2 linked regions of the Magnetococcus sp. PR-3 genome follow. The main gene of each other region encodes a partner of the protein of the gene in region 2 in a complex. Links are inferred from orthologs where the notes say so. Each region holds a gene or a part of one and is shown on either strand. Other genes may lie near its edges. The genes, in order: groL and metK.

Region 1 (11,379 bases), on a different replicon or contig from region 2:
CGGTGATGAGCGGGATGAGCGTCCTGAGCGTAAAGATAGTAAGGAATAAACGATTTGCGTTTTTTAGTTGATGTGAACAAGGCGCTCCACATGGAGCGCCTTGGCCTTTATGCCCATGCTTGATACCCATCAAGCCCCTGATCGGGCCATACTGCTCCAAGCTCTGGAGCCCAAGATCACCCGCGATGCCTCCCAGCGCCTGCTGGATGAACTGGTGCATCTTTCTACCACCGCTGGTTTGGACATTCACACCGCACAGCTGCTCTCTTTACAGAAGGTGGTTCCGTCGACCTATTTTGGTTCCGGGCAGGTTGAAGAGTTGGCCCACCAGATTAAGATCAATGAGATCGATGTGGCGGTGGTCAACCATGCCTTAACGCCGATCCAGCAGCGTAACCTTGAGAAGCATCTTAACGTCAAGGTGGTGGACCGAACCGGTTTGATCCTGGAGATTTTTGCGGCCCGTGCCCGTACGCGGGAAGGGACCATGCAGGTTGAGCTGGCTTCGTTAATGTATCAGCAATCCCGGTTGGTTCGTTCCTGGACCCACCTGGAGCGTCAACGTGGTGGGGTCGGTCTACGTGGTGGTCCGGGTGAACGACAGATTGAGGTTGACCGTCGTCTGATCCGTAACCGCATTCATAAGTTAAAAAAACAGTTGGAGGAGGTTGAGCGTACCCGTGCTTTACAGCGCCAACCCCGTAAGGAAATTCCCCTCTATACTGTGGCCTTGGTGGGCTATACCAACGCGGGTAAATCCACCCTGTTCAACCTGGTAACCAATGCGGGTGTGATGGCGGAGGATAAGCTATTTGCCACGCTGGACCCCACCATGCGTGCGGTGGATCTGCCAGAAGGAGGGCGGGTTTTATTATCCGACACCGTGGGTTTTATCCGCCAACTGCCCCACCAGTTGGTGGCCGCCTTTAAGGCCACCCTGGAAGAGGTGATCAGCGCTGATCTGTTGCTGCATGTGGTGGATTTGTCGGATCCTGAGTGGGAAAACTATGTGGATTCGGTTGAAGAGGTGTTGCAAGAGCTGGATATTCAGCACACGCGTACCATCACAGTGTACAACAAAGTGGATATGCTGGAGAGCCGTGGGGTGCTGGAGCGGGAGCTGGCTCGGGAGGATACCATTGGTATCTCAGCCCAAACTGGTGAGGGGGTTCATGAGCTACTCACCACCTTACGGGCGGCGGTGGGACGGGCCATGGTGCGCTATCAGGTCACCTTGCCGGTCTCCGATGGACGTTGGTTGGCGAAGTTCCATGCCGAAGCCTCGGTTATGGAGACCCGTATGAATGATGAATCCACCTTTTTAACCGTAGAGATGGCACCTTCCGTCTTAGGGCGTTTACAGGGTGAAGCGGAAAAAGCGGGCGCCAAGGTTCGGTTTAAAGCGCTGGATTAATCCCTTTATGGAACCAGAGCTTCATCGACCTGGGGTAGGTGAAGTCTCTAGGTTACCAGGGATCACACCCCGTTTGGGCAGGTATGCCCACAGACCCCCAGTTATCCTCATGGGTGTTTCCCCCTATGGGGGTCTTGGATAACGCCCCCACGCACGGTGTGGTGAGGTTGGGGGCGGATCTAGATCGTACAATCTTTTCATTTGACTGTAGATACAGTACCCCTGCTGGTTACAAGCCCACCCCAATGGGTGCGTTTAGGGTATGGCAGGCTTAGCCCAAAGCTTGATCATGGTCAGCATGAGAGGGCTTGTTTGGTCGTAAAACTGTTTAGCGTTGGCCCTTGCTCCTGCCACTGTGTGCAAGGGTTGGCTCAACAGATTAGAGGTACCCTTCCGCATCGCAAGAGATCGGGACATCGCTTGATCTCATCCCCTGTTTCCCACCGTTTTGCTTCCTAGCTGGTTTGTGACCTCATATCCGTTGATCGCGGCTCCTGTAGTGCTGTGGGGGGATCCTTTCTTTTAAACAGCAGCCGTTTTTGAACAGGTTCTACAGGTCTGGTGTCCAAGGTTCTATTCGATCATCTCTTTGGGAGCATGCTTGTGCCCATCTCTAAACTCGTCTTTGCCCTTGGTGCGCTCCTGGCGCTGTTGATCGTGACTCTACAACCCTTTGAGACCACCCTACTCAATGGGGCATTGGCCATTGTGCTTTTTGCCATAAGTGGCTGGGCTTCCGGTGCGATTCCAGAACATTTAACCGCACTAATTTTCTTTCTATTGGCCATTCTTAGCGGTATTGCAGCACCGGCTATGGTCTTCTCTGGTTTTTTGACCTCAGCCTTTTGGTTGGTCTTTGCCGGTATCATTATCGGGGCCGCCATGAAACATACCGGCTTGGATACCCGTTTGGCCCATAAACTGGCCCACCATGCGCCGGCCCAATATGGGGGGTTGATCGCGGCCATTGTTATCTTTGGTATGGTGTTGGCCTTTCTCATGCCCTCTTCCATGGGTCGTGCTGTACTGATTGTGCCTCTCATGCAGCGTTTAGCGCAGCAGATGGGCTATGCAGTGGGCTCGCGGGGGTATATTGGTATTCTGTTGGCGGGGGCGATGGGGAGCTTTTTCCCGGGTTTTGGTATTCTACCTGCCAATGTTCCCAATATGGTTATGGTCGGGGCGGCCGAATCTCTTTATAGCTGGTCACCCTCCTATGGTGGTTATCTGCTGTTGCACTTCCCACTGCTCGGTTTGGGCAAAAGCCTGCTGATCACAGGGTTGATCACCTATTTTTACCATGACAAACCCACCCTGCCGGTGATGGCCAGTCAGACAGAGCGCGTACCCTATACAACGTCTGAGCTACGTTTGGCCCTGCTGCTGACCCTGGCCATTGTGTTGTGGGTAACGGATTTTGCACACGGCATTTCCCCAGCCTGGGTCGGGTTGGGTGTGGCGGTTTTTTGTCTGTTGCCGGGTGCCCGTTTGGTGGAGGGGCGTACCATTAGCCAGTTCAACCTCTCTCCTCTGCTCTATGTCGCAGGTATTATTGGTATGGGGGCGGTGGTGGCCGAGACCGGTTTGGGTCATTTAATGGCCGAAAAGGTTTTGGCTTTCTTACCCTTGAGTGAAGATGCCCCTGTGGTGAACTGGACCAACCTCTCTTTGGGCTCGGTGTTTATGAGTCTATTGACCACACAGCCAGGTTTACCGGCTGTAATGAGCCCCCTGGCTCAGCCGTTGGCCGAGGCATCCGGCTTGGAGCTTCATACCCTGTTGATGATCCAGGTGCTGGGGTACTCTACCACCATCCTGCCTTATCAAGCCCCACCGTTGGTGGTGGCGGCGCAGTTGGGTCGTATTCCTTTTAAGGATCTGATCAAGATGACCTTTCTATTGGCACTGCTGACACTGCTGCTGCTTGTACCTTTAGATATCCTTTGGTGGATGCTCCTCGGTGCTCTGTAAAACCGAACCGACGATCTGGCTGCGGATGAGAAAAGATATCCTGCGTCGCGCGCTTTGGTCTCAGCCTCTTTCCCCTTTTCTATGGGCTGTTTGTTTCTCAACCTATGGATCTACGCCCGACAATGAAAAAAAATGGGTGTGAAAATGGTGGAATCCCCCGATAAAGCCTGTCGGTGGTTGCTGCTGTGTCCATGCGGGAGAGCCCGATCCGCCATCCATTCTTCATCGGTCATAGGAACGCTGGGGGGGGTGGTCATGGTGTTTGGGCAAAAAGCTTTAAAAATCCTCACTGGGATGGATGGACATTTTGTGAGGCCTCCTATAGAGTACCGCCTTCGCGTTGAAGGGGTTCAGGTGTGAGGCGCGGAAAAAAATCACTGTTTTTGATTTTTTTTTCTCGGCTGGGGTTGCAATCCCCCATGGTCGACCCCACATATGCACCAATACGATATCGAAACCGGTCTATTTAGACCGATCACATAGATGTTAAACAGGATCTTTCGGAGGCAATCCCATGTCGATCAATTTTCGTCCGCTGCATGACCGTGTTGTTGTAAAGCGTACCGAGTCTGACGCTAAAACTGCTGGTGGTATCATCATTCCTGACACCGCTCAAGAGAAGCCTGTACAGGGTGAAGTTGTAGCCGTTGGTGCAGGTGCTGTGAGTGATGCCGGCAACGTGCGTCCTCTGGAAGTAAAAGTGGGCGACACTGTACTGTTCTCTAAGTACGGTGGCACTGAAGTGCGCATCGATGGTGTTGATCTGCTGATCATGCGTGAGTCCGACATCGTGGGTATCTTGGGTTAATTTCCCATTCCACTTTGACCATAAAATAAAGAAACGCGCTTTGCGCATTTAAATAGGTAAGAGGAAGCATAACATGGCTGCCAAAGAAGTAATGTTCGGCGAATCCGCCCGCGCCAAAATGCTGGATGGTGTAAACATCCTGGCTAACGCTGTTAAAGTAACCCTGGGTCCTAAGGGCCGTAATGTGGTTCTGGACAAGTCCTGGGGCGCCCCCCGTATGACCAAGGACGGCGTTTCTGTTGCCAAAGAGATCGAACTGGAAGATAAGTTCGAGAACATGGGTGCACAGATGGTGCGTGAGGTCTCCTCTAAGACCGCTGATGTTGCTGGTGACGGCACCACCACCGCAACCGTACTGGCCCAGGCTCTGATCCGTGAAGGTATGAAGGCCGTTGCCGCTGGCATGAACCCCATGGATCTGAAGCGCGGCATCGACTTAGCGGTTGAAGCTGTGATCGAAGGTCTGCAGGGTATCTCCCGCGAAGTGACCAACAGCCAGGAAATCTCCCAGGTTGGTACCATCTCCGCCAACTCCGACCAAGTGGTTGGCGATATGATCGCTGAAGCCATGGACAAGGTTGGTAAAGAGGGTGTGATCACCGTCGAGGAAGCCAAAGGTCTCGAGACCACCCTGGACGTTGTTGAAGGTATGCAGTTTGACCGTGGTTACCTCTCTCCCTACTTTGTCACCAACGCTGACAAAATGCTGGTCGAGATGGAAAATCCTCTGATTCTGTTGGTAGAGAAGAAAATCTCCAACCTGCAGCAGATCATCCAAATTCTGGAAGGTGCTGTTCAGTCTTCCCGTCCCCTGATGATCATTGCCGAAGATGTTGAGGGCGAAGCCCTGGCGACGCTGGTTGTGAACAAGCTGCGTGGCGGCCTGAAAATCTGTGCCGTTAAAGCACCTGGCTTTGGTGACCGTCGTAAAGCCATGATGGAAGATCTCGCTACCCTGACCGGTGGTGTACTGGTTTCTGAAGATGTTGGCGTTAAGCTCGAGAGCGTTACCCTGGATATGCTGGGTACTGCCAAGTCCATCGTGGTGACCAAAGAAGACACCACCATCGTTGATGGTGCTGGCGATGCTGAGGCCATCAAGGCCCGCGTTAACCAGATCCGTGCTCAGATCGACGAAACCACCAGCGACTACGACCGTGAGAAGCTGCAAGAGCGTCTGGCCAAGCTGGCCGGTGGTGTTGCTGTGATCAAGGTTGGTGGTGCAACGGAAGTTGAAGTGAAAGAGCGTAAGGATCGTGTTGACGATGCGCTGCACGCTACCCGCGCTGCTGTGGAAGAGGGCATTGTTCCTGGTGGTGGTGTGGCTCTGCTGCGCGCCCGTGGTGCTAAGCTGGCTGCTCTGGAAGGTGCCAACAACGACCAGCAAGTGGGTATCAGCATCGTAACCCGCGCACTGGAAGAGCCTCTGCGCATCATCGCTGGTAACGCCGGTGCTGAGGGTTCTGTGGTCATCAACAAGGTTGTTGAGACCGATGAGACCAACTTTGGCTACAATGCTGCCAGTGGTGAGTATGGCGACATGGTTGCCAGCGGTGTGATCGATCCTGCCAAGGTTGTGCGTCACGCACTGCTGTCCGCTTCTTCCGTGGCTGGTTTGATGATCACCACCGAAGCGATGGTTGCTGAACTGCCTAAGGATGAGCCTGCTATGCCTGCTGGTGACATGGGCGGCATGGGTGGCATGGGTGGTATGGGCGGCATGATGTAAGTGTGCTGTCGATCCAACCTGGATCATCTTGATGGATTTAAAACGCCTCCGACCCTTGGTCGGGGGCGTTTTTCTTTTTAAGTTCAGATCCATGAAACCATTTTTGCATAGGGCACTCATAGAGTGACCCCCATAAGTTCAGAGACAATAGAGGTGTGCAATGGCTGTGGTAATGCTGGTGTGTGATGATCTGCTGAGTAAAGTTCAGTTGGAGTCAAACTGGAAAGCCAAGGGGCTGACGGTGGTCAACGATAAGAGCACGGAGAACCCGCAGATCATTGCCCTGGACCTGCGTCCCAATAATGCGCTGGAGCGTATCACAGAGCTATTAAACGCCTATCCTGATGCGCAACTGGTGGCCTTTGGCCCCCATGTGCAGGTTGAGCGCTTAAAAGCCGCCAAAGAGGCTGGTGCCCATTTGGTGGTGGCACGCAGTGCGGTGGTGGAGAAGGTGGGTCAACTGGCAACTCGGTTGGCTTAAAGGGCCTCAGCCCACATGCACTCCCAGGCGGTCATGAGATCATTGGCCATTAGGGGGGCATCAAACAAGGGTGAAGCCAGGACCTGTTCCCGTAGGGTTTGGCGTAGTTGAGCCAGTGCGGGTAGGTCACGGGCTAGAGCCACCACTTTTTCCACATAATCTTGGGTATCCTCTGCAATCCAAGAGGCCAAGCCTGCATGGTGTAGTAGGCTTTCCCCCTGATGGGCCATAAAGCGGTGCCCCTTAAGGGTCACAAACGGAACCCCCATCCATAACCCTTCCACACTGGTGGTGCCACCAGGGAAGGGGAAGGGGTCCAAGATCATATCGACTTGATGATAACAGCGGAAATAGGCATGACGTTCAGACCCTCCCTCCAAAATTAACCGGTTTGCATCAATCCCCCAATCCTTAAAAGCTTGTTTTACCTGCTCGGTAACCTGAGCACTGGAAAAAATACCCTGCTTAAGATAGAGACGGCTATTGGGTATGCGGTGCAGAATCTCAGCCCAGCACTGGTAAACCTCTGGATTATACTTGGCCACTTTGTTAAAGCAGCCAAAGGTCACAGATCCTGTTTCCAGTGCGGGTAGTGGATTGACTTCAACATCCAGATCCGGCGCGGTAAAGCACAGATGACTGTGGGGGAGTAGCCAACGTTTTTCTACATACAGGTGTGCTTCAGCCTCGGGCAGGGTGTGGGCATTTCCCATAATATAATCGATCTGTGCAATACCTGTGGTGGCGGAATAACCCAGCCATGTGGCTTGTATGGGGGCTGGTTTCCAAGCAAACAGGGGTAGACGATGTTTGGCGGTATGGCCGGATAGATCGACCAAAATCTGAATCCCATCCTGTCGGATCAGTTGGGCGACCTGGGCATCGTCCATAAATTGTATGTGACGCCAATGGGTAATGGTCTGTTGTAAGCGTTGGGTCAGTGCATCGCCACGTTTACCACTGTTGTAGGCAAAGAGCTCAATACGCTGTGGGTCAAAATGGTGGGTAATGGCCTCTAAAAAATAGCCCACAGGGTGGTTGCGCAGATCACCGGATACCCAACCAATGCGTAAAGGTTGGGTCAAGGCTTGGGGGGGCGGGTGGGGCTTAGGCTTGGCCTGCTGTTGGGCCCGTTTACCATAGATCTTGGCCTGTTCAACCATTTGGGGTTGGTCGGTGTCGGGCAGGTAGTGGGCCAGGAACAGTTGGTGGCTGCGGGCTTCTAAATGATCAGGGTCCAGCTTAATGGCCTGTTCAATGGCCTCTAACGCTTGGGGGTGTTGGCCACTGTTGCGGTAGAGGGCGCTAAGCTGCATCCAGGCATTGCGGTTGGCTTTGCGGGCCAGTAGCTGTTCTAAGCAGTGGATCGCTTGCTGGGTTTGCCCCTGTTGTTCATACACCTTGGCCAGGGTGGTGTGCCACTCCTCAATATCCGGTTGTTGAACCGTGGCTCGCTCCAGCAGTGTTTGAGCTTGATCGTACTGTTTAATATTGATGTAGAGGTTGGCTAGGTTATAGATCGCTTGCCGGTTTTCTGGGTCCAGTGCCACCCCTTGCTCAAAGTGAGTACGGGCCTGAGCAAAGCGCTCCTGCCGATTGCGGATCACCCCCAGATTAATGTGTGAGATGGCACATTCGGCCCGGTTTTGTTCCAGTAGCTGTGCGGCATCCTCCAACTGACCTTGCTGCATCAGTAGATTGGCCAGGTCAATGCGCCCATCATCCTGATCGGGGTGTTGGTCAATCAATCGGCGTAACCACGCTTCCGCTTCCTCCAGATGTCCGGCCTGTCTGAGTAACCGGGTAAAACGGTGCATCACCTGGGCAAGGTGTGGTTGCCGCATGACGGCCCCTTTAAAAACCGCAATGGCCTCCTCCACCCGGTTTTGTGCCATGAGCAGATTTGACATGGCCATGGAAAAATTGGGGTTGTCCGGTTGTAGGTGCCGGCAGTAGTCATAGCAGATCAAAGCCGCTTTGATATCCCCAACCTCACGCAACAGGGTGGCCCGCTGTTGCCACAGCTGTAGGGTGTGGCTGCCATCGTGCAGCCACTGCTGGGTCAACCGTTTGATATCCTCTTGGCGATTTTGAGCACGGTAGAGGTTAAACAGCTGTTTTTGACTTTGTGGATCATGGGGGGCTGCCTGCAGTGCAGCTTGGTAGTGCTGCTCAGCCTCGGCCCAGCGCTGTTGCTGGTGGGCATGAATACCCAGGTTAAGCCGGGCTGCAAAATAGTATGCATCCGACGGCGCCACTTGCAAAAAAGCCTGCATGGCCTGTTCAACCTGACCGGCTTTTAACCGTGCAACAGCCTCTTGATAAGGGGGTGGGGGTTTAGCAGACATAGATAGGTCATAACCGGGGTTGGAGGTGGATAGATCTCAGGGTAGGGGCTGGGGCTAGCCCGAGCAAGGGACGATATTTTTCCCTTCGTAAGGGTGAGATGGTCCACGTGGGTTGGGGCTGCATAATACGAAGCGATGGTTTGATGAATCGACCCGTTCTTGCCCCTCTCGTTGGTGATAACGTTGTAGAGGGCGGTATGTATTAAAGAGGGATTAGAAAAGAAAAGGAGGTTGTTGGTATAGTATGTGTTGTAATACGAAAGAGGTTGAAAATAAAAGGAAACCTAAAGCTTTCCTACATCATGTCGATAAGTTTCTTAAGCGGGGTGCCATGACGCAGGTTGCATTATGGGTAATGCGATCTTTGGTATCTGTGCCGCTTTTTCAGGGTGCTTGGCAGCTTGATAGAGCGCTTCCTGACGACAGAGGAGGGGAAGATATGAAAATATGGAAACCAGTCATGATGATGGTGGCTTTGGGTCTGCTCAGTGGTTGTGCCCTGCATGGCCCTCAGAGTGCTCAAGCTCCAGCCAAGGTGGCCACTCAGGGGTGGTCCCAGTACACCCAGGCCAGAGCTGCCTTTGATGAAGTCTCACCTTTTATGACCACCGCTGAGCAGTTGCAAGCGCTGGGTTTTGACCCCCGTGGAGAGATGGGGGTGATGCGTCTAAAAATGCATGAGGTCGAACCACTGCTACGGGAGAGTTGGGAAGTGGCAGGGGGCATGCCCCATGGGGTTCAGGAGTGTCAATCTGCCGGGCAAGGCTGCTACGCCTATCTGTTACAGGCCCGGGTTCGTAAGCAGGATCTAGGTGTCGCGGCAGATGCTCCCTACCGGGCACTGTTTTTGGTTAAAAATGAACCTGCCGTTCAAGAGGATATGGTGGTCTACAAAATGTGGGACACCAAGCCCCATGCACTGATGGTACGGGGTCGCACCCTGGATGGCTGGAAAAAGTTGATGCATCTGGCACGCATGTAGCGGAACTAACGCACCCGCTTCTGCCAAGAAGGGCTTTGTGGTTTTCACAAAGCCCTTTTTCTATGCGCTATTTTCTGTCTATCAGTATGTAGGAGGAGTGGGCAAGATCATGATGAAGAGCTTGTGGGATGATCGATGACCACCATCCCAACCATCAAGAACCCAGCTCTGGGACAGGTGCCATAACCGAGGCATTGGTTGTGAGGACACGCCTGTTTGCATAGAGGTTGGTTGTGGTTGAGAGGTGCCGCCACGGCACATGCTACAGATCCAATGCGCAAACGCACACCATGGCCCCTCCGCTCAGGGGAGTGGGCATGATCCCCTTGTTCCCTGTACACGGTCGGGTCAGGCGCTTTGGTGACCGTATCGATAGGCTTATTAATGGTGACAGATATACAGATCACATCCATCCTGCCTGAAGAGCTCTTAGTAGAGGGGCAGAAGAGAATAGCTTTTAAAAAAAAGGCCAGCTCATTGAGCTGGCCTTTGGTCTGTGATCTTACTTAGTGGGTAGAATAATGGGTGGGGGGTCCATGCTGCCAGCCTGTGGCGTGACAAAGCGGGGAATACCATTCACCATATTCGGCTGTTGAGCTTGGGCTATATTCAACTGCTTGACCTTAATGGCCGAAGCTCGACGCTCCCCGGCACGGCGTACCACCGTACGGGCAGGGCGCGGCGGTGTAGCGCGGATAACCCGGAAACCCAACGAGGCATGTTTTAGCTTGGGTGATAGATCGTGGCGCAGCGTGGCGCGGGCTTCATCTGGAGGGGGCGTACGCCAGCTACCACCACGGGCGGTGCGGTGCTTGGCCACCTTAGGACCACTGGGGTCCTGCTTGGGGCTTTTGCTGTAGTAGTTGGCTTGAAAGCCATCTCGCGTCCACTCCAACACATTACCGGTCATATCAAACAGACCCAACCCATTGGGGCGGCGCAACCCCACCGCATGGGTGGAGAGTCCCCCATTACCTTTATGCCAACCCACGGCACTCAGGTTATCACTACCACAGTAGTTCTCATCCCGGCCACCACTGCGGCAAGCGAACTCCCACTGTGCTTCGGTGGGGAGTTGATAGACTTGACGACCAACCTTACGGTTGATTTTACGGATAAAGCGTTGGGTATCGTCCCAAGAAACCTGTTCAACAGGGTAGTTTGGGCCCAGTTTGAAAAAGGATGGGTTCTTTTTCATCATAGACTGCCACTGCCCTTGGGTGACCTCAAAACGGCTCATCCAAAAGGGTTTGACACACACCTTATGGGCTGGGCGCTCAGGCGGCGTCAGATGTTTGTCATTACCACCCATGGTAAAGCAGCCACCGGGTACTTTAACAAAGGTAATCCCCGTATCGGCATCCACCACGCTGTTGCTATCGTGCATGGGCACGGTTTCAGGATTAGGGGTCGCAGCCAGGTGTAGGGGTTTGGCGGCGGGTTTTTTAGGCTTTACCCATGTGTACGCTTTTTTAGGGGTGCTCTTGGTGTTCTTTTGGGTAATGGGCTTGGTTTTTACAGGTGCCCGTTGGGGCTTACGTACTTTTTTGGCCGTACTTGTGGGCCGGTTCATAACCGGTTTGGCTGAAGCAACCCGCTGGATAATAGGCTTTGTGGCTGGAATAGGCGCATTAACCGTTTGGGTC
Region 2 (11,356 bases):
AGGGCCTGTATGACCCCCAGTTTCTCTATATACGTTTAAGTTTTGCAGATTCCCAGGCCGACCAAACCCCAGGTTATCTACAGTGGGATGAAGCGTTCCAAAGCTACCGGAGCCATCTACTACCCATTGACCGTGTCGCACTCATCAGCTGGTTTCCTCAAGCAGACAAGCAACAAAAAGGGGATCTATGGATCTGGTCTGCCTTGGCCGGACACGGTGCTGAGGATGCCACCGTGACCTGTAGCCGCTACCCCTTTGCTCAAGCTGAAGCCAGATTGAATGACCATGGCGGACTGTTCTACCAAAAGATTACCCCTGATCCAGGCACCGCACCCTACCGGCTCAACGTACCAAAAGGTAAGCAGACCCCCAAGCTACCCAGAACAGTCGCCCAAACAGCAACAGGTAGCCGTGCAGATATCCTGACCTATAGCCAATGGCTGGATGGCCAGTGGACCATTCTCTTTAAAATTCCTCGGCAACGAACCGATCCAAACGATCTACCCTTACAGGGGGTCATTCCGCTCACACTACTTATTCATTGGGCTCCAACACAGCCCTTATGTGAACAACCGGTTCACCTGGAACTAGAGCTCCCCCCCCCAACGGTTAAGGGGGCCTTATAATGCGCACTTTTTTAATTCGGAACAGTGGTCTGATCACCTTGTTCCTGATTCTTCTGTTACTGCTTGGTATCGCCTATGAGCGCGCCAACCTGGGGGTTAGCCAGCTCATCCCTTTGCATGTATCCAGTCATGATGTTGCCACTCAAATTCATCAACTGGAACATCTAATCGACTTAGCCCGCAGCCGACATCATCAAGCCCAAAAGCGACAACAAGCCGCACAACAGGCTGAAAAAGCTCTACGCCAACTTAACCATCACTTGGGTCAAATCAGCTTTAAGGCAAATCCTCACTCAATTTTTATTCACCTCGATCAATTGCGACAGAGTGTACTTCTGGAGAGCGCCCATCAACTGCTGGAACCTTCCCCCGCTTTAGAGGCTGGCTATGCACAGAACATTCGCCTGACCCTAAAGGCTTTGGATCAAGCTCTGCGAGAAAGCTTGCAAGAGGTTCAATCAGACAGGCATTTCTCTAACACTGTACAGGCCCAAAAGTGGCAGGCCATGGGCACACCCATGCGCACGTTGGTGGATGCCCTAAACCAGTTTTTACAAACACCCCCACCCTCTCCCCTTCTGCCTCTGTTGCGTCAGGGTCATCAGGTTTTGACACACCTACCCATGATCCCATGGCAACAGACACCAGATTTATCCGAACATATGGACCAACTCCGTGAAAAATACCACCAGATGGTCCAACAGATGTTGGCGGTTCTTCCCCCCTGGCATGCTCCTCAGTGGCATGGGAAAAGTGTAGCGTACAATCGCCAAGCAGATGTTAACGCAGCTTTTATTGACCTTCGACATACCATCATTGGCTTTCAGGTCTATCTACAGCAAGCTCAGCAAGCGTATCAAAAGGCCATGGCCAAAGCGGCACGCCAGCACCAATTATTTTTGATCAGCGTGGCCTCCTTAGCCTTTTTAATGAGTATTCTCACCATTTTTTTACAGAGCAAGCTGCTCTCTCAACGCATCCATGTTTTGGTGGAAGGCGCACGTCGTTTTGCCCGAGGTCAGGCAAACCATCGTATTGAGGTAGTGCATAATGATGAGCTGGTTGAAGTGGCCCACGCCTTTAACAACATGGTTAGCTCACTGGAAAAAAAAGAGCAACGGGAGAAACAGGAAAAGCGCCTACAAAACTTGCTCAACGAACTATTGGCCACCGGTTTTTTGCCACTGACCTTAGAAGAGCAACTCCACCGGGCATTGGAACGTACGGTAATCGTGCCCTGGTTACAACTGGCCCCTCACGGTATTCTTTACAGCTGGGAACAGGATCATTTTCAAGCTCAGGCTGCGCATGGTCAGTTACAGCCACTTCTCTCCAACCCCTCGGCTGATCCTTTTCATGGGGGTCTGGAATATTTAGATCATCTGCTGCATAACGGCCAGTTAAGTCCTGCTCAGGCACAACAGCTTACCGATACCGCACCGTTTGGTTGTTATGCTTGCCCCATTTACCATGGTGAGGATTTTGTCGGGGTCATGGTTCTGTTGATCCCCGCACAAATGCCCAGGGATGGACACCGTGAAGATAGCCTTCAACGCATTTCTCAAGTTTTGGGAGAAATTATTCAGCGTAAACGGGCTGAATCGGTTTTGACCGAGGCCAAACAACAGGCCGAAGCTGCCAGTGAGGCCAAAAGTGATTTCCTGGCCACCATGAGCCATGAAATCCGCACCCCGATGAATGCCATTTTGGGCAGTGCCGACCTCTTGCAAGAGACACAGTTGGATGCTGAACAACATAAATATGTGCGTATTTTCCGAGGTGCAGGGGAAAATCTTTTAGGGATTATCAACGATATCCTGGACCTCTCCCGCGTAGAATCCGGCAAAGTAGAGCTGTCTCTACAACCTTTTAATCTGGAAGAACTGGTCCTCAGCGTTGCCTCCGTCTTAACCCCTTTGGCCAGTAAAAAACATCTCTATCTGCGCACTCATATTGCCGACAATCTGCCCCTCTCCTTGATCGGTGATGATATGCGCCTGCGTCAGGTGCTGCTGAACTTAATTGGGAACGGCATTAAGTTTACCGAGACAGGGGGGGTTGATCTGGAAATTACCGGGGCCACACTACCAGGTGGGGCTGTTGATCTCAGGTTTGCCATTCATGATAGCGGTATTGGTATTCCTGAAGAAAAATTGGGGGATATCTTTAAAGCTTTCTCTCAAGCCGATCAATATATTACCCGTGAACATGGGGGTACAGGTCTAGGTTTGACCATTAGTCAACGCTTTATACGACTCATGGATGGTCGTATTGAGGTCGAGAGTTCACTGGGTGAAGGCAGCACCTTTACCTGCTATATCAAGCTCAATATCTGCCTGACATGTGGGGATACCCGTGAGGAGACCCAAGCCCTGCTCGCCCCTTTAAAAGGGAGCCGGTTGATCTATCAATCCACCGAAAAAAGAGACATGTATGGGGAGCTTCTACAGCAAACGGGGATTGAGGGTCGCTTTATTGATCATGAGATGGATCTGATTGAACTGCTCTTGGATGCCCAGCAGAAAGGTAACCCCTATGAGGTTGTGATTATGCACCACAACCTACAAAGCTGGTCCCCTATGGAGTCCATACAACAGCTGCGCAGCCATAGCAGCCTAAGTCAACTACCTATCCTGCTAATCAGCCCTTGGTGCCGCAAAAGTGATTTACAGATGGGTAAAGCCCTGGCTGTTGATTATTTAATTAAACCGGTTCACCGTATCGACTTTATCAAAGCACTGTTACGGCCTTTACAGAACCAAAGTGATGAAACCACTGCTGTGGACTCTCTCTCGCCCACATCATCCAACCCAGAAACCTTAACTATCTTAGTGGTGGATGATTCTGATGATAACCGTACTTTGGTGCGTACCTTCTTGAAAAAATCACCCTATCAGGTGGAGGAGGCCATCCATGGGCAAGAGGCTGTGGAACGGGTTATGGCTGGCGGAATCGATTTGATCTTCATGGATGTACAGATGCCTGTAATGGATGGTTATAGCGCCACCCGCACCATCCGTGCATGGGAAAGCAAAGAGGGACGCACGCCGCTTCCCATCATTGCATTAACGGCCCATGCCATGAAGGAAGATGAAGCCAAGTCCTTACAAGCAGGGTGCGATGCCCACATGACAAAACCCATTCGTAAAAAAGGCTTACTTCATGCCATTGAAACCTATCGCAGCATGGGGCAGCCAACCGACTAAGCCACCATCCCGTTACTGACCTTATGAGATAAACGGCAACTTGCTAAAACCTGACCAAACCCCACAGCAACCGATTGGGGGGCCTGTCTAGCTTGGTAGACGCTGGCTAGACACACCGCATTTTCAAGCGGCTGCTCCCCTAGCTTACCCATCCTACAGGGCCAAACCTGTAGCTGCCTATTTTCACAGGGTATGGTGTGATCCCTGGAATGCATGCCAGAACAGCTCTTTAAGCACGCAAGTATCCAACAACAGAGCTGTCGCCACGGTTATTCACCTAATCAATGTAGTTAAGGTGGTTATTTAAACAATCAAAACACCGCCAACCACAAAAAAACTGTTCCAAGCTTATTGGGCACGTTAAGCTAGTCTTTAAGATGACCTTCCCTTACAAAGCCACCCCTACTGAGCATATAACACCATGGAATACAGACGTTTTGGAAAAACTGAGAAACAGGTATCTGTCTTTACCATGGGCGGTATGCGCTTTGTTCAAGGGTGGGATGAGCCCCATGATCAGCTCCCCCAAGCCAGCCTGGATCACTGTCATGAGATGCTACAAACGGTTCTAGATGGTGGGGTAAATTTGATCGAAACAGCCAAAGGCTATGGCAAAAGTGAACGGCTTATTGGCCAAACACTCCCCAAATTACGCCAAACCCGTGATCAATATATGATCATGTCCAAAGCCAGCCCTACAGAAACCGCCGCAGAGATGCGAACCCATGTGGAGAATGCGCTACAGTTTATGGGGATAGATCATATGGAGTTTTTCGCCCTGCACGGGGTGAATACCCAAGCATTACTGGATATGAGCCTACGACCCGGCGGCCCCTTCTCAGCTTTACAAGCCATGAAAAAAGAGGGAAAGATTGGTCATATTGGCTTTGCAACCCATGCACCCTTACCGGTCATTTTACAGGCCATTCAGACCGACTGCTTTGAGTTTATCAATCTTCACTACTACTTTTTCCGTCAAGGCAACCGGGCGGCCATCGATGCTGCGGCAGCCAAAGACATGGGGATCTTTATCATTTCACCACAGGATAAAGGTGGGATGCTCTATACCCCCCCAGCGCGTCTGGCCCAGCAGAGCCAACCCTTACCCATTGCCAACTATAATGAACGCTGGATCCTCTCTCACCCACACATTCATACCATGACCGTTGGCATGAGTGAACCTAACCATCTGGATCTACACCTGCACTCGTTGGCCATGGGAAAACCATATTGGGGAAAAGAAGAACGCCAGGTTGAAATTCAACTTAAAGAAGCCGCGGCCCCCACCCTGTTGGACCGGTGTGGTATCTGCACCCAATGCCTACCCTGCCCAGAACGTATTGAGATGCCAGATCTGTTGCGCCTAGAGCATTTGGCCCTGGCTCATGACATGACCCCCTTTGCCCAATACCGTTATGGCCTTATGGAGCCACAGAGCCATTGGGTTCCTGGCGCAAAAGGGGATACCTGTAGTGACTGTGGTGACTGTCTGCCCCGCTGCCCTCAACAGTTGGATATTCCCAAGCTGGTCCGGCAGGCGCATGCACGGATGCATCTCCCCCCAAGCTAAGGAGATTCCGCATCCTAATCATGGTGAGCAGATCTCGCCTGCCTGCAACAGGATCTTAATGGTAAGGAACAAACCGCTTAAGTCGATTGATTGGCGTCTCAAAAGCAAACCAAGAGAGGGATGTGATAAGAATCAAAATAGAAACTAAAAAAAGCATCCGTCCAATGGGTCCAAAAATCTCCATAATAGAGTAGCCATAATGGTTAAACAGAAGATTAACACCTGTGATCACAAAAGGGTGAAGCAGATAGATGCCATAGCTAATACGCCCGATATAGCGAAAAGGCGGGAACATCAAGACAGCACCCACAGGCCCTTTGATCGTTTTCCCAGCTGCTACCACAACTGAAGCTAACGTTAGCATATAGAGTGTATTGTAGATAAAAATGCCCCAAACACTCTTGGGGACTTCGCCACCTGTTTGAAAATAATAGAGCGTTAAGAGAAGAGCTCCCATTAATCCCAAGATGGGAAGTTTCTCTAAAAATAGACCTTTCCAAGGTGCACCAACACCTTGTACGCATTGAAATCGCCAAAAAGCAAAAAGCGCCCCCATACCCATAAAGGAGAAACTCCAAGCTGGAAAATAGTATCCAAAATGACTACTGAACCACCCCATGCCTATACCAAGGGCATTAAAACCAATACCAAAAATAACCACCCCCACAAAGAGCCCTCCCAGACGGGCCATCGGGAGAAAAAGCACTAAAGTGGGCCAGAGTAAGTAAAATTGTTCCTCGGCGGCCAAAGACCAAAAATGGGTCACAAAGCCGTGATATTCTCCCTTAAAAGCAATAAAGAAATTTGTGCCATAAAAAAAGTGCCACGGAAAGCTATCCGCCACATCTTCAATACCAATAAAGAGTGCAAATAGGATCAGCAGATAGTAAAGCGGGAAGATACGTAACGCCCTTCTCATGTAAAAACGACGTACAATTTGAAAGCGCTTTTGATCCGTACTTTTTTCCCGTGCTGTCAAGAGAATAGAAGTAATAAGAAAACCACTAATGACAAAAAACAGGTGAACCCCACTGCTCCCCCTTAACCATAAGACCCCCTGTCCAGGCACCCAATGCAGGAGCACGACCAAACCTACGGCCACAGCACGTATGCTATCTAATTGAGGCATATAGGCGATTTCCGCCAATATTTGTGGTTGTTCTTGCTTCCTGTACATATTCATTACCATCAACGGTCAAAGGCAGACTAAAAATAGATAATGGATCCCATCACAACCTGCTACTACGCCCAACCACAATTCCATATTATTGGCGTATTCTCATCATCCTACACAAATCTTATCTAGATAATTAACAGACTAAAAAGATTATCTATTCTTCCATAAACCTACTTTTACAGACTGCTAAGTAATCCATTCAATCTCATACAGGCTCGTCAGGGTAAGAACGCTGTTAGCCAGTTTACCGCTGAGGGACCTACCCGTCATTCTGTGCATAAATCTCGCCACCTCAAAGACACAGCATCATTTGTATACAAAGCAGGGCATACGGTTGAGATATCGCTTTGATGGAAGGCACGCCAAGTCGAGACGCTACTGGTTCGCCGCCCATAAAAAAACAGGCCCCCATCTGTACAGATGAGGGCCTGCTATAACCGCAACTGCAAGCAAGAACTTAGTAGCGATAGTGCTCAGGCTTGTAGGGTCCATCCACAGGAATACCCAGATAATCCGCCTGATCCTGGCTTAACGTGGTCAGGTTTGCACCGACTTTACCCAAGTGCAGACGGGCCACTTTTTCATCCAAATGCTTAGGCAGCACATAGACCTTGTTCTCATACTTATCCGCACTATGGAACAGCTCAATTTGTGCCATCACCTGGTTGGTGAAGCTGTTGGACATCACAAAACTGGGGTGACCTGTTGCACAGCCCAAGTTAACCAAACGACCCTCAGCCAACACGATAATACGGTTGCCGTTGGGCATGGTTACATGATCAACCTGTGGCTTGATGTTATCCCACTTCAGCTCACGGATCGAAGCAATGTCAATTTCAGAATCAAAGTGACCAATATTACAAACAATGGCCTGATCCTTCATCTGCTCCATATGTGCACGGGTAATAATGTCCTTATTACCTGTTGCGGTAACAAAGATATCCGCTTGGGAAGCAGCCTCATCCATGGTCACCACACGGTAACCTTCCATAGCAGCCTGCAGGGCACAGATGGGATCAATTTCAGTCACCCATACAGTTGCACCCAAACCACGGAAGGCCTGCGCACACCCTTTACCCACATCACCATAGCCACAGACAACGCCAATTTTACCCGCAACCATCACATCCGTGGCGCGCTTGATGCCATCCATCAAGGATTCACGACAGCCGTACAAGTTATCAAACTTGGACTTGGTCACAGAATCATTCACATTGAATGCAGGGCACTCCAGGGTACTATTCTGGGCCATTTCATAGAGACGCAGGACACCGGTGGTGGTCTCTTCTGAAATACCCTTCACACCTTTCATAATATCCAGGTATTCAGGGCGGTGCATGATCTCCGTCAGATCACCACCATCATCCAGAATCATATTAGGCACCCAACCATCAGGACCTTTAATGGTCTGTTCGACACACCAGACATACTCTTCCTCGGTTTCACCTTTCCAGGCAAACACAGGAACACCAGACTTGGCAATGGCAGCGGCTGCATGATCCTGAGTCGAGAAAATGTTGCACGAAGACCAACGGACCTCAGCACCCAAAGCGGTAAGGGTCTCGATCAACACAGCTGTTTGGATGGTCATGTGCAGACAACCTGCAACGCGGGCACCTTTTAAAGGCTGCTCCTTACCAAACTCACTGCGCAGGGAGACCAGACCGGGCATCTCGGTCTCTGCAATTTCAATCTCTTTACGACCCCAATCAGCCAGGCTGATATCGGCGACTTTAAAATCTTCGCCAGGGACCAGTTGCATCTTGTTGACCTCAACGTTCATGGCTTACCCATTCCCTCTATAAATGGAATCCCGGACGCACTGGCGTCCGGGATGAATTTCCCAATTGATCGAAGCAGGGTAACAAACCCCCGCTAACATGTCATTAACGACCTTAGATACCCGCTGCAGCCTTCAGTGCAGCAGCCTTGTCGGTCTTCTCCCAAGTAAACTCAGGCAGCTCACGACCAAAGTGTCCATAGGCTGCAGACTTCTTGTAGATGGGACGCAACAGATCCAGCTGCTGAACAATGGCTTTAGGACGCAGGTCAAAATTTTCCTTAACCAGCTCAGTAATCGCCTCATCCTCAAGCTTACCGGTCCCAAAGGTATCAACCATCACCGACATAGGCTGGGAGACACCAATGGCATAAGCCACCTGGATTTCACATTTTTCAGCCAAACCAGCAGCCACAATGTTCTTAGCCACATAACGACCCATATAGGCCGAAGAGCGGTCAACCTTGGAGGGATCCTTACCGGAGAAAGCACCGCCACCATGTGAGCCCATGCCGCCGTAGGTATCGACAATAATCTTACGACCGGTTACCCCGGCATCACCCACAGGACCACCAATCACAAAACGGCCCGTTGGGTTGATAAAGTATTCCGTACCTTCATGCAGCAGCTCAGCAGGGATCACCGCTTTAACCACTTTTTCGATGATCTCTTTTTCAATGGTGTCGTGGTCGACATCGGGGCTGTGCTGGGTAGAAATAACAACCGCCTCAACAGAAACCGGCTTATCATCTACATACTTAACCGTTACCTGGGATTTGGCATCAGGACGGGCCCAAGCCAGTTCGCCACTTTTACGCAGTTGCGCATGTTTTTCAACCAAGCGGTGGGCAAAATAGATCGGCATAGGCATCAGCACATCGGTTTCCGTACAGGCGTAACCGAACATGATGCCCTGGTCGCCAGCACCCTGGTCCAGGTCGATACCTTCTCCTTCATTCACACCCTGAGCAATGTCTACAGATTGCTTATCCAGCGTGACGAAGATGGCAGCACTATCACCGGAATACCCCATCCCATCGGCAGAGGTATAACCGATTTCGTTAATGGTATCTCGAGCGATCTGTTGATAGTCGATCACAGCATTGGTGGTGATCTCACCGGCCACTGTACAAAAACCGGTGCTGACCATGGTCTCACACGCCACACGGGAAGCTGGGTCCTGCTCAAGCAGGGCATCCAAAATGGCGTCGGAAATCTGGTCGGCCATCTTATCGGGATGACCTTCGGAGACCGATTCGGAAGAGAACAGATAGTTACGCGGCATGATCCTCACACTCCTGTGATGCCTAACAGCATAATAAAACCGTGTTAACAAACACGGTGGGTTAATCCACAAAACAGGGTTTGAACCAGCCGGCCCCACACCCTCACTCTCATCTCACATACCAACATCCTACTGAGTGACAACTCAGAAAGAAAGTTTTCGTCTTTTGAATATCTCTCGGGTTATGCAACTATTTGGCCGACTTGCGGTGTATATCCCGATGCCGCACCAAAACCCTGTACCCCAACTGCGCCAAGGCATCCTGCAAACGGTCGACCAAGTAGACCGAACGGTGTTGACCGCCGGTACAACCGATATCCACCGTGAAGTAGCATTTGCGCTCTTTAATGTAGCGGGGGATCAGATAGCCAAACAGACCCTTCAAATGGTCCAGGAACTGCTCAGCCTCATTATCCGATTCCAAAAAATCCCGTACAGGCTTATCCAAACCGGTTAAAGGGCGCAAGTTGGCGTCGTAATAGGGGTTTTGTAAAAAGCGGGCATCCAGAACCATATCCGCATCGGTATTAGAGCCATATTTAAACCCTAATGAACGCACAAACAGGGTGATTTCCTGACCATTGGGGTCACTGCGGAATAGGTCAGCCACACGCTCTTGTAACATCTGTGGACGCAAGTAGGTGGTATCAATCACCAAATCGGCATTGGCCCGGACCGACTGCATCAGCTGTTTTTCTTCTACAACAGCTTCTTTAACCGTGCGCCCTTCCAAAAAGTGCTCACTGGTATGCGCTTCTCCCGCCAAAGGGTGGCGGCGGCGGGTTTCCCGAAACCGTTTGACCAGAATATCGCTATCCGCCTCGAGATAGAGCAGCTCCAGACGGGCTGCCATCTCATTAAGAACCGGGTAGAGCCGCTCCAAAGCATCTGGATCTCGGCTGTGGTCACGCATGTGTAGACCTACTGCGACATGAATATCCTGGTTGTTTTCCCCCAACTCCCTAAGCAGTCCGGGTAGGGCCAACAGGGGCGGGTTATCGATCCATAAAAAACCGATATCCTCCAAACTTTTTAACGCTGTAGATTTACCTGCGCCTGACAGGCCTGCTACCAGGACTAAACTTGTGACTTGAGGGGTATTTGCCCCGAGCTCTTCCATGGATCCGGCCACTTCCTGTGTAAGGGTATCCGATTGGGCTTATTTAGGTTCCAGCTGTTTACGCCGTGACGATGAAGGTATGTTCATCGCCTCCCGATACTTAGCCACGGTACGACGGGCAACATTAATGCCTTGCTCTTTGAGCATTTTGGCCAGCTTTTCGTCAGAGAAAGGACGTCGAGCCGGTTCACTATCCACCAACTTGCGAATTTTAAACTTCACGGCCTCGGATGAGTGTGACTCACCGGTTTGTGAGGTCAAAGAGGAGGAGAAGAAATACTTCAGCTCAAAAATACCACGCGGGGTGTGCATATACTTATTGCTGGTCACCCGGCTGGTGGTGGATTCATGCACACCAATATCATCAGCCACATCCTTAAGGATGAGCGGCTTGAGATATTCTGGCCCTTTTTCCAAAAAATCTTCCTGAAAACGCACAATACTCTCCGCCACCCGATAGATGGTTGAGGAGCGTTGTTCCAAAGATTTAATCAACCACTGGGCACTACGGGCCGACTCTGTCATAAAGCGCTTGTCATCGGCCGAGGCGTAGCGGGAGATCTGGTCCTGATAGTGGCGGTTAATACGCAAA

Evidence for each region.
Region 1: the proteins of metK (region 2) and groL are in contact, whole or in part, in a cryo-EM structure (PDB 8P4O), measured with the Escherichia coli proteins. The link is inferred for Magnetococcus sp. PR-3 from one-to-one orthologs.

Annotation. Positions count from the first base shown.
Region 1 is NZ_JBAHUQ010000006.1:28,855-40,233, forward strand. The notes cover bases 3,672-6,594. They hold groL (chaperonin GroEL), read left to right. Parts: upstream 3,672-4,266; coding sequence 4,267-5,922; downstream 5,923-6,594. Other genes in these bases: groES (co-chaperone GroES), read left to right, coding at 3,900-4,193; V5T57_RS05885 (hypothetical protein), read left to right, coding at 6,083-6,403; V5T57_RS05890 (tetratricopeptide repeat protein), read right to left, coding at 6,400-6,594. In the rest of the region: RNA chaperone Hfq, read left to right, coding at 1-49; GTPase HflX, read left to right, coding at 116-1,414; V5T57_RS05870 (SLC13 family permease), read left to right, coding at 2,018-3,385; more of V5T57_RS05890, read right to left, coding at 6,595-8,751; V5T57_RS05895 (hypothetical protein), read left to right, coding at 9,191-9,733; V5T57_RS05900 (SUMF1/EgtB/PvdO family nonheme iron enzyme), read right to left, coding at 10,236-11,379.
Region 2 is NZ_JBAHUQ010000013.1:53,558-64,913, reverse strand. What follows is about bases 7,560-10,459. They hold metK (methionine adenosyltransferase), read right to left. Parts: upstream 9,645-10,459; coding sequence 8,475-9,644; downstream 7,560-8,474. Other genes in these bases: rapZ (RNase adapter RapZ), read right to left, coding at 9,835-10,459; ahcY (adenosylhomocysteinase), read right to left, coding at 7,560-8,362. In the rest of the region: V5T57_RS09185 (ethylbenzene dehydrogenase-related protein), read left to right, coding at 1-626; V5T57_RS09180 (hybrid sensor histidine kinase/response regulator), read left to right, coding at 626-3,832; V5T57_RS09175 (aldo/keto reductase), read left to right, coding at 4,254-5,402; V5T57_RS09170 (acyltransferase family protein), read right to left, coding at 5,458-6,591; more of ahcY, read right to left, coding at 7,037-7,559; more of rapZ, read right to left, coding at 10,460-10,764; V5T57_RS09150 (RNA polymerase factor sigma-54), read right to left, coding at 10,804-11,356. UniProt on the Escherichia coli protein: Catalyzes the formation of S-adenosylmethionine (AdoMet) from methionine and ATP.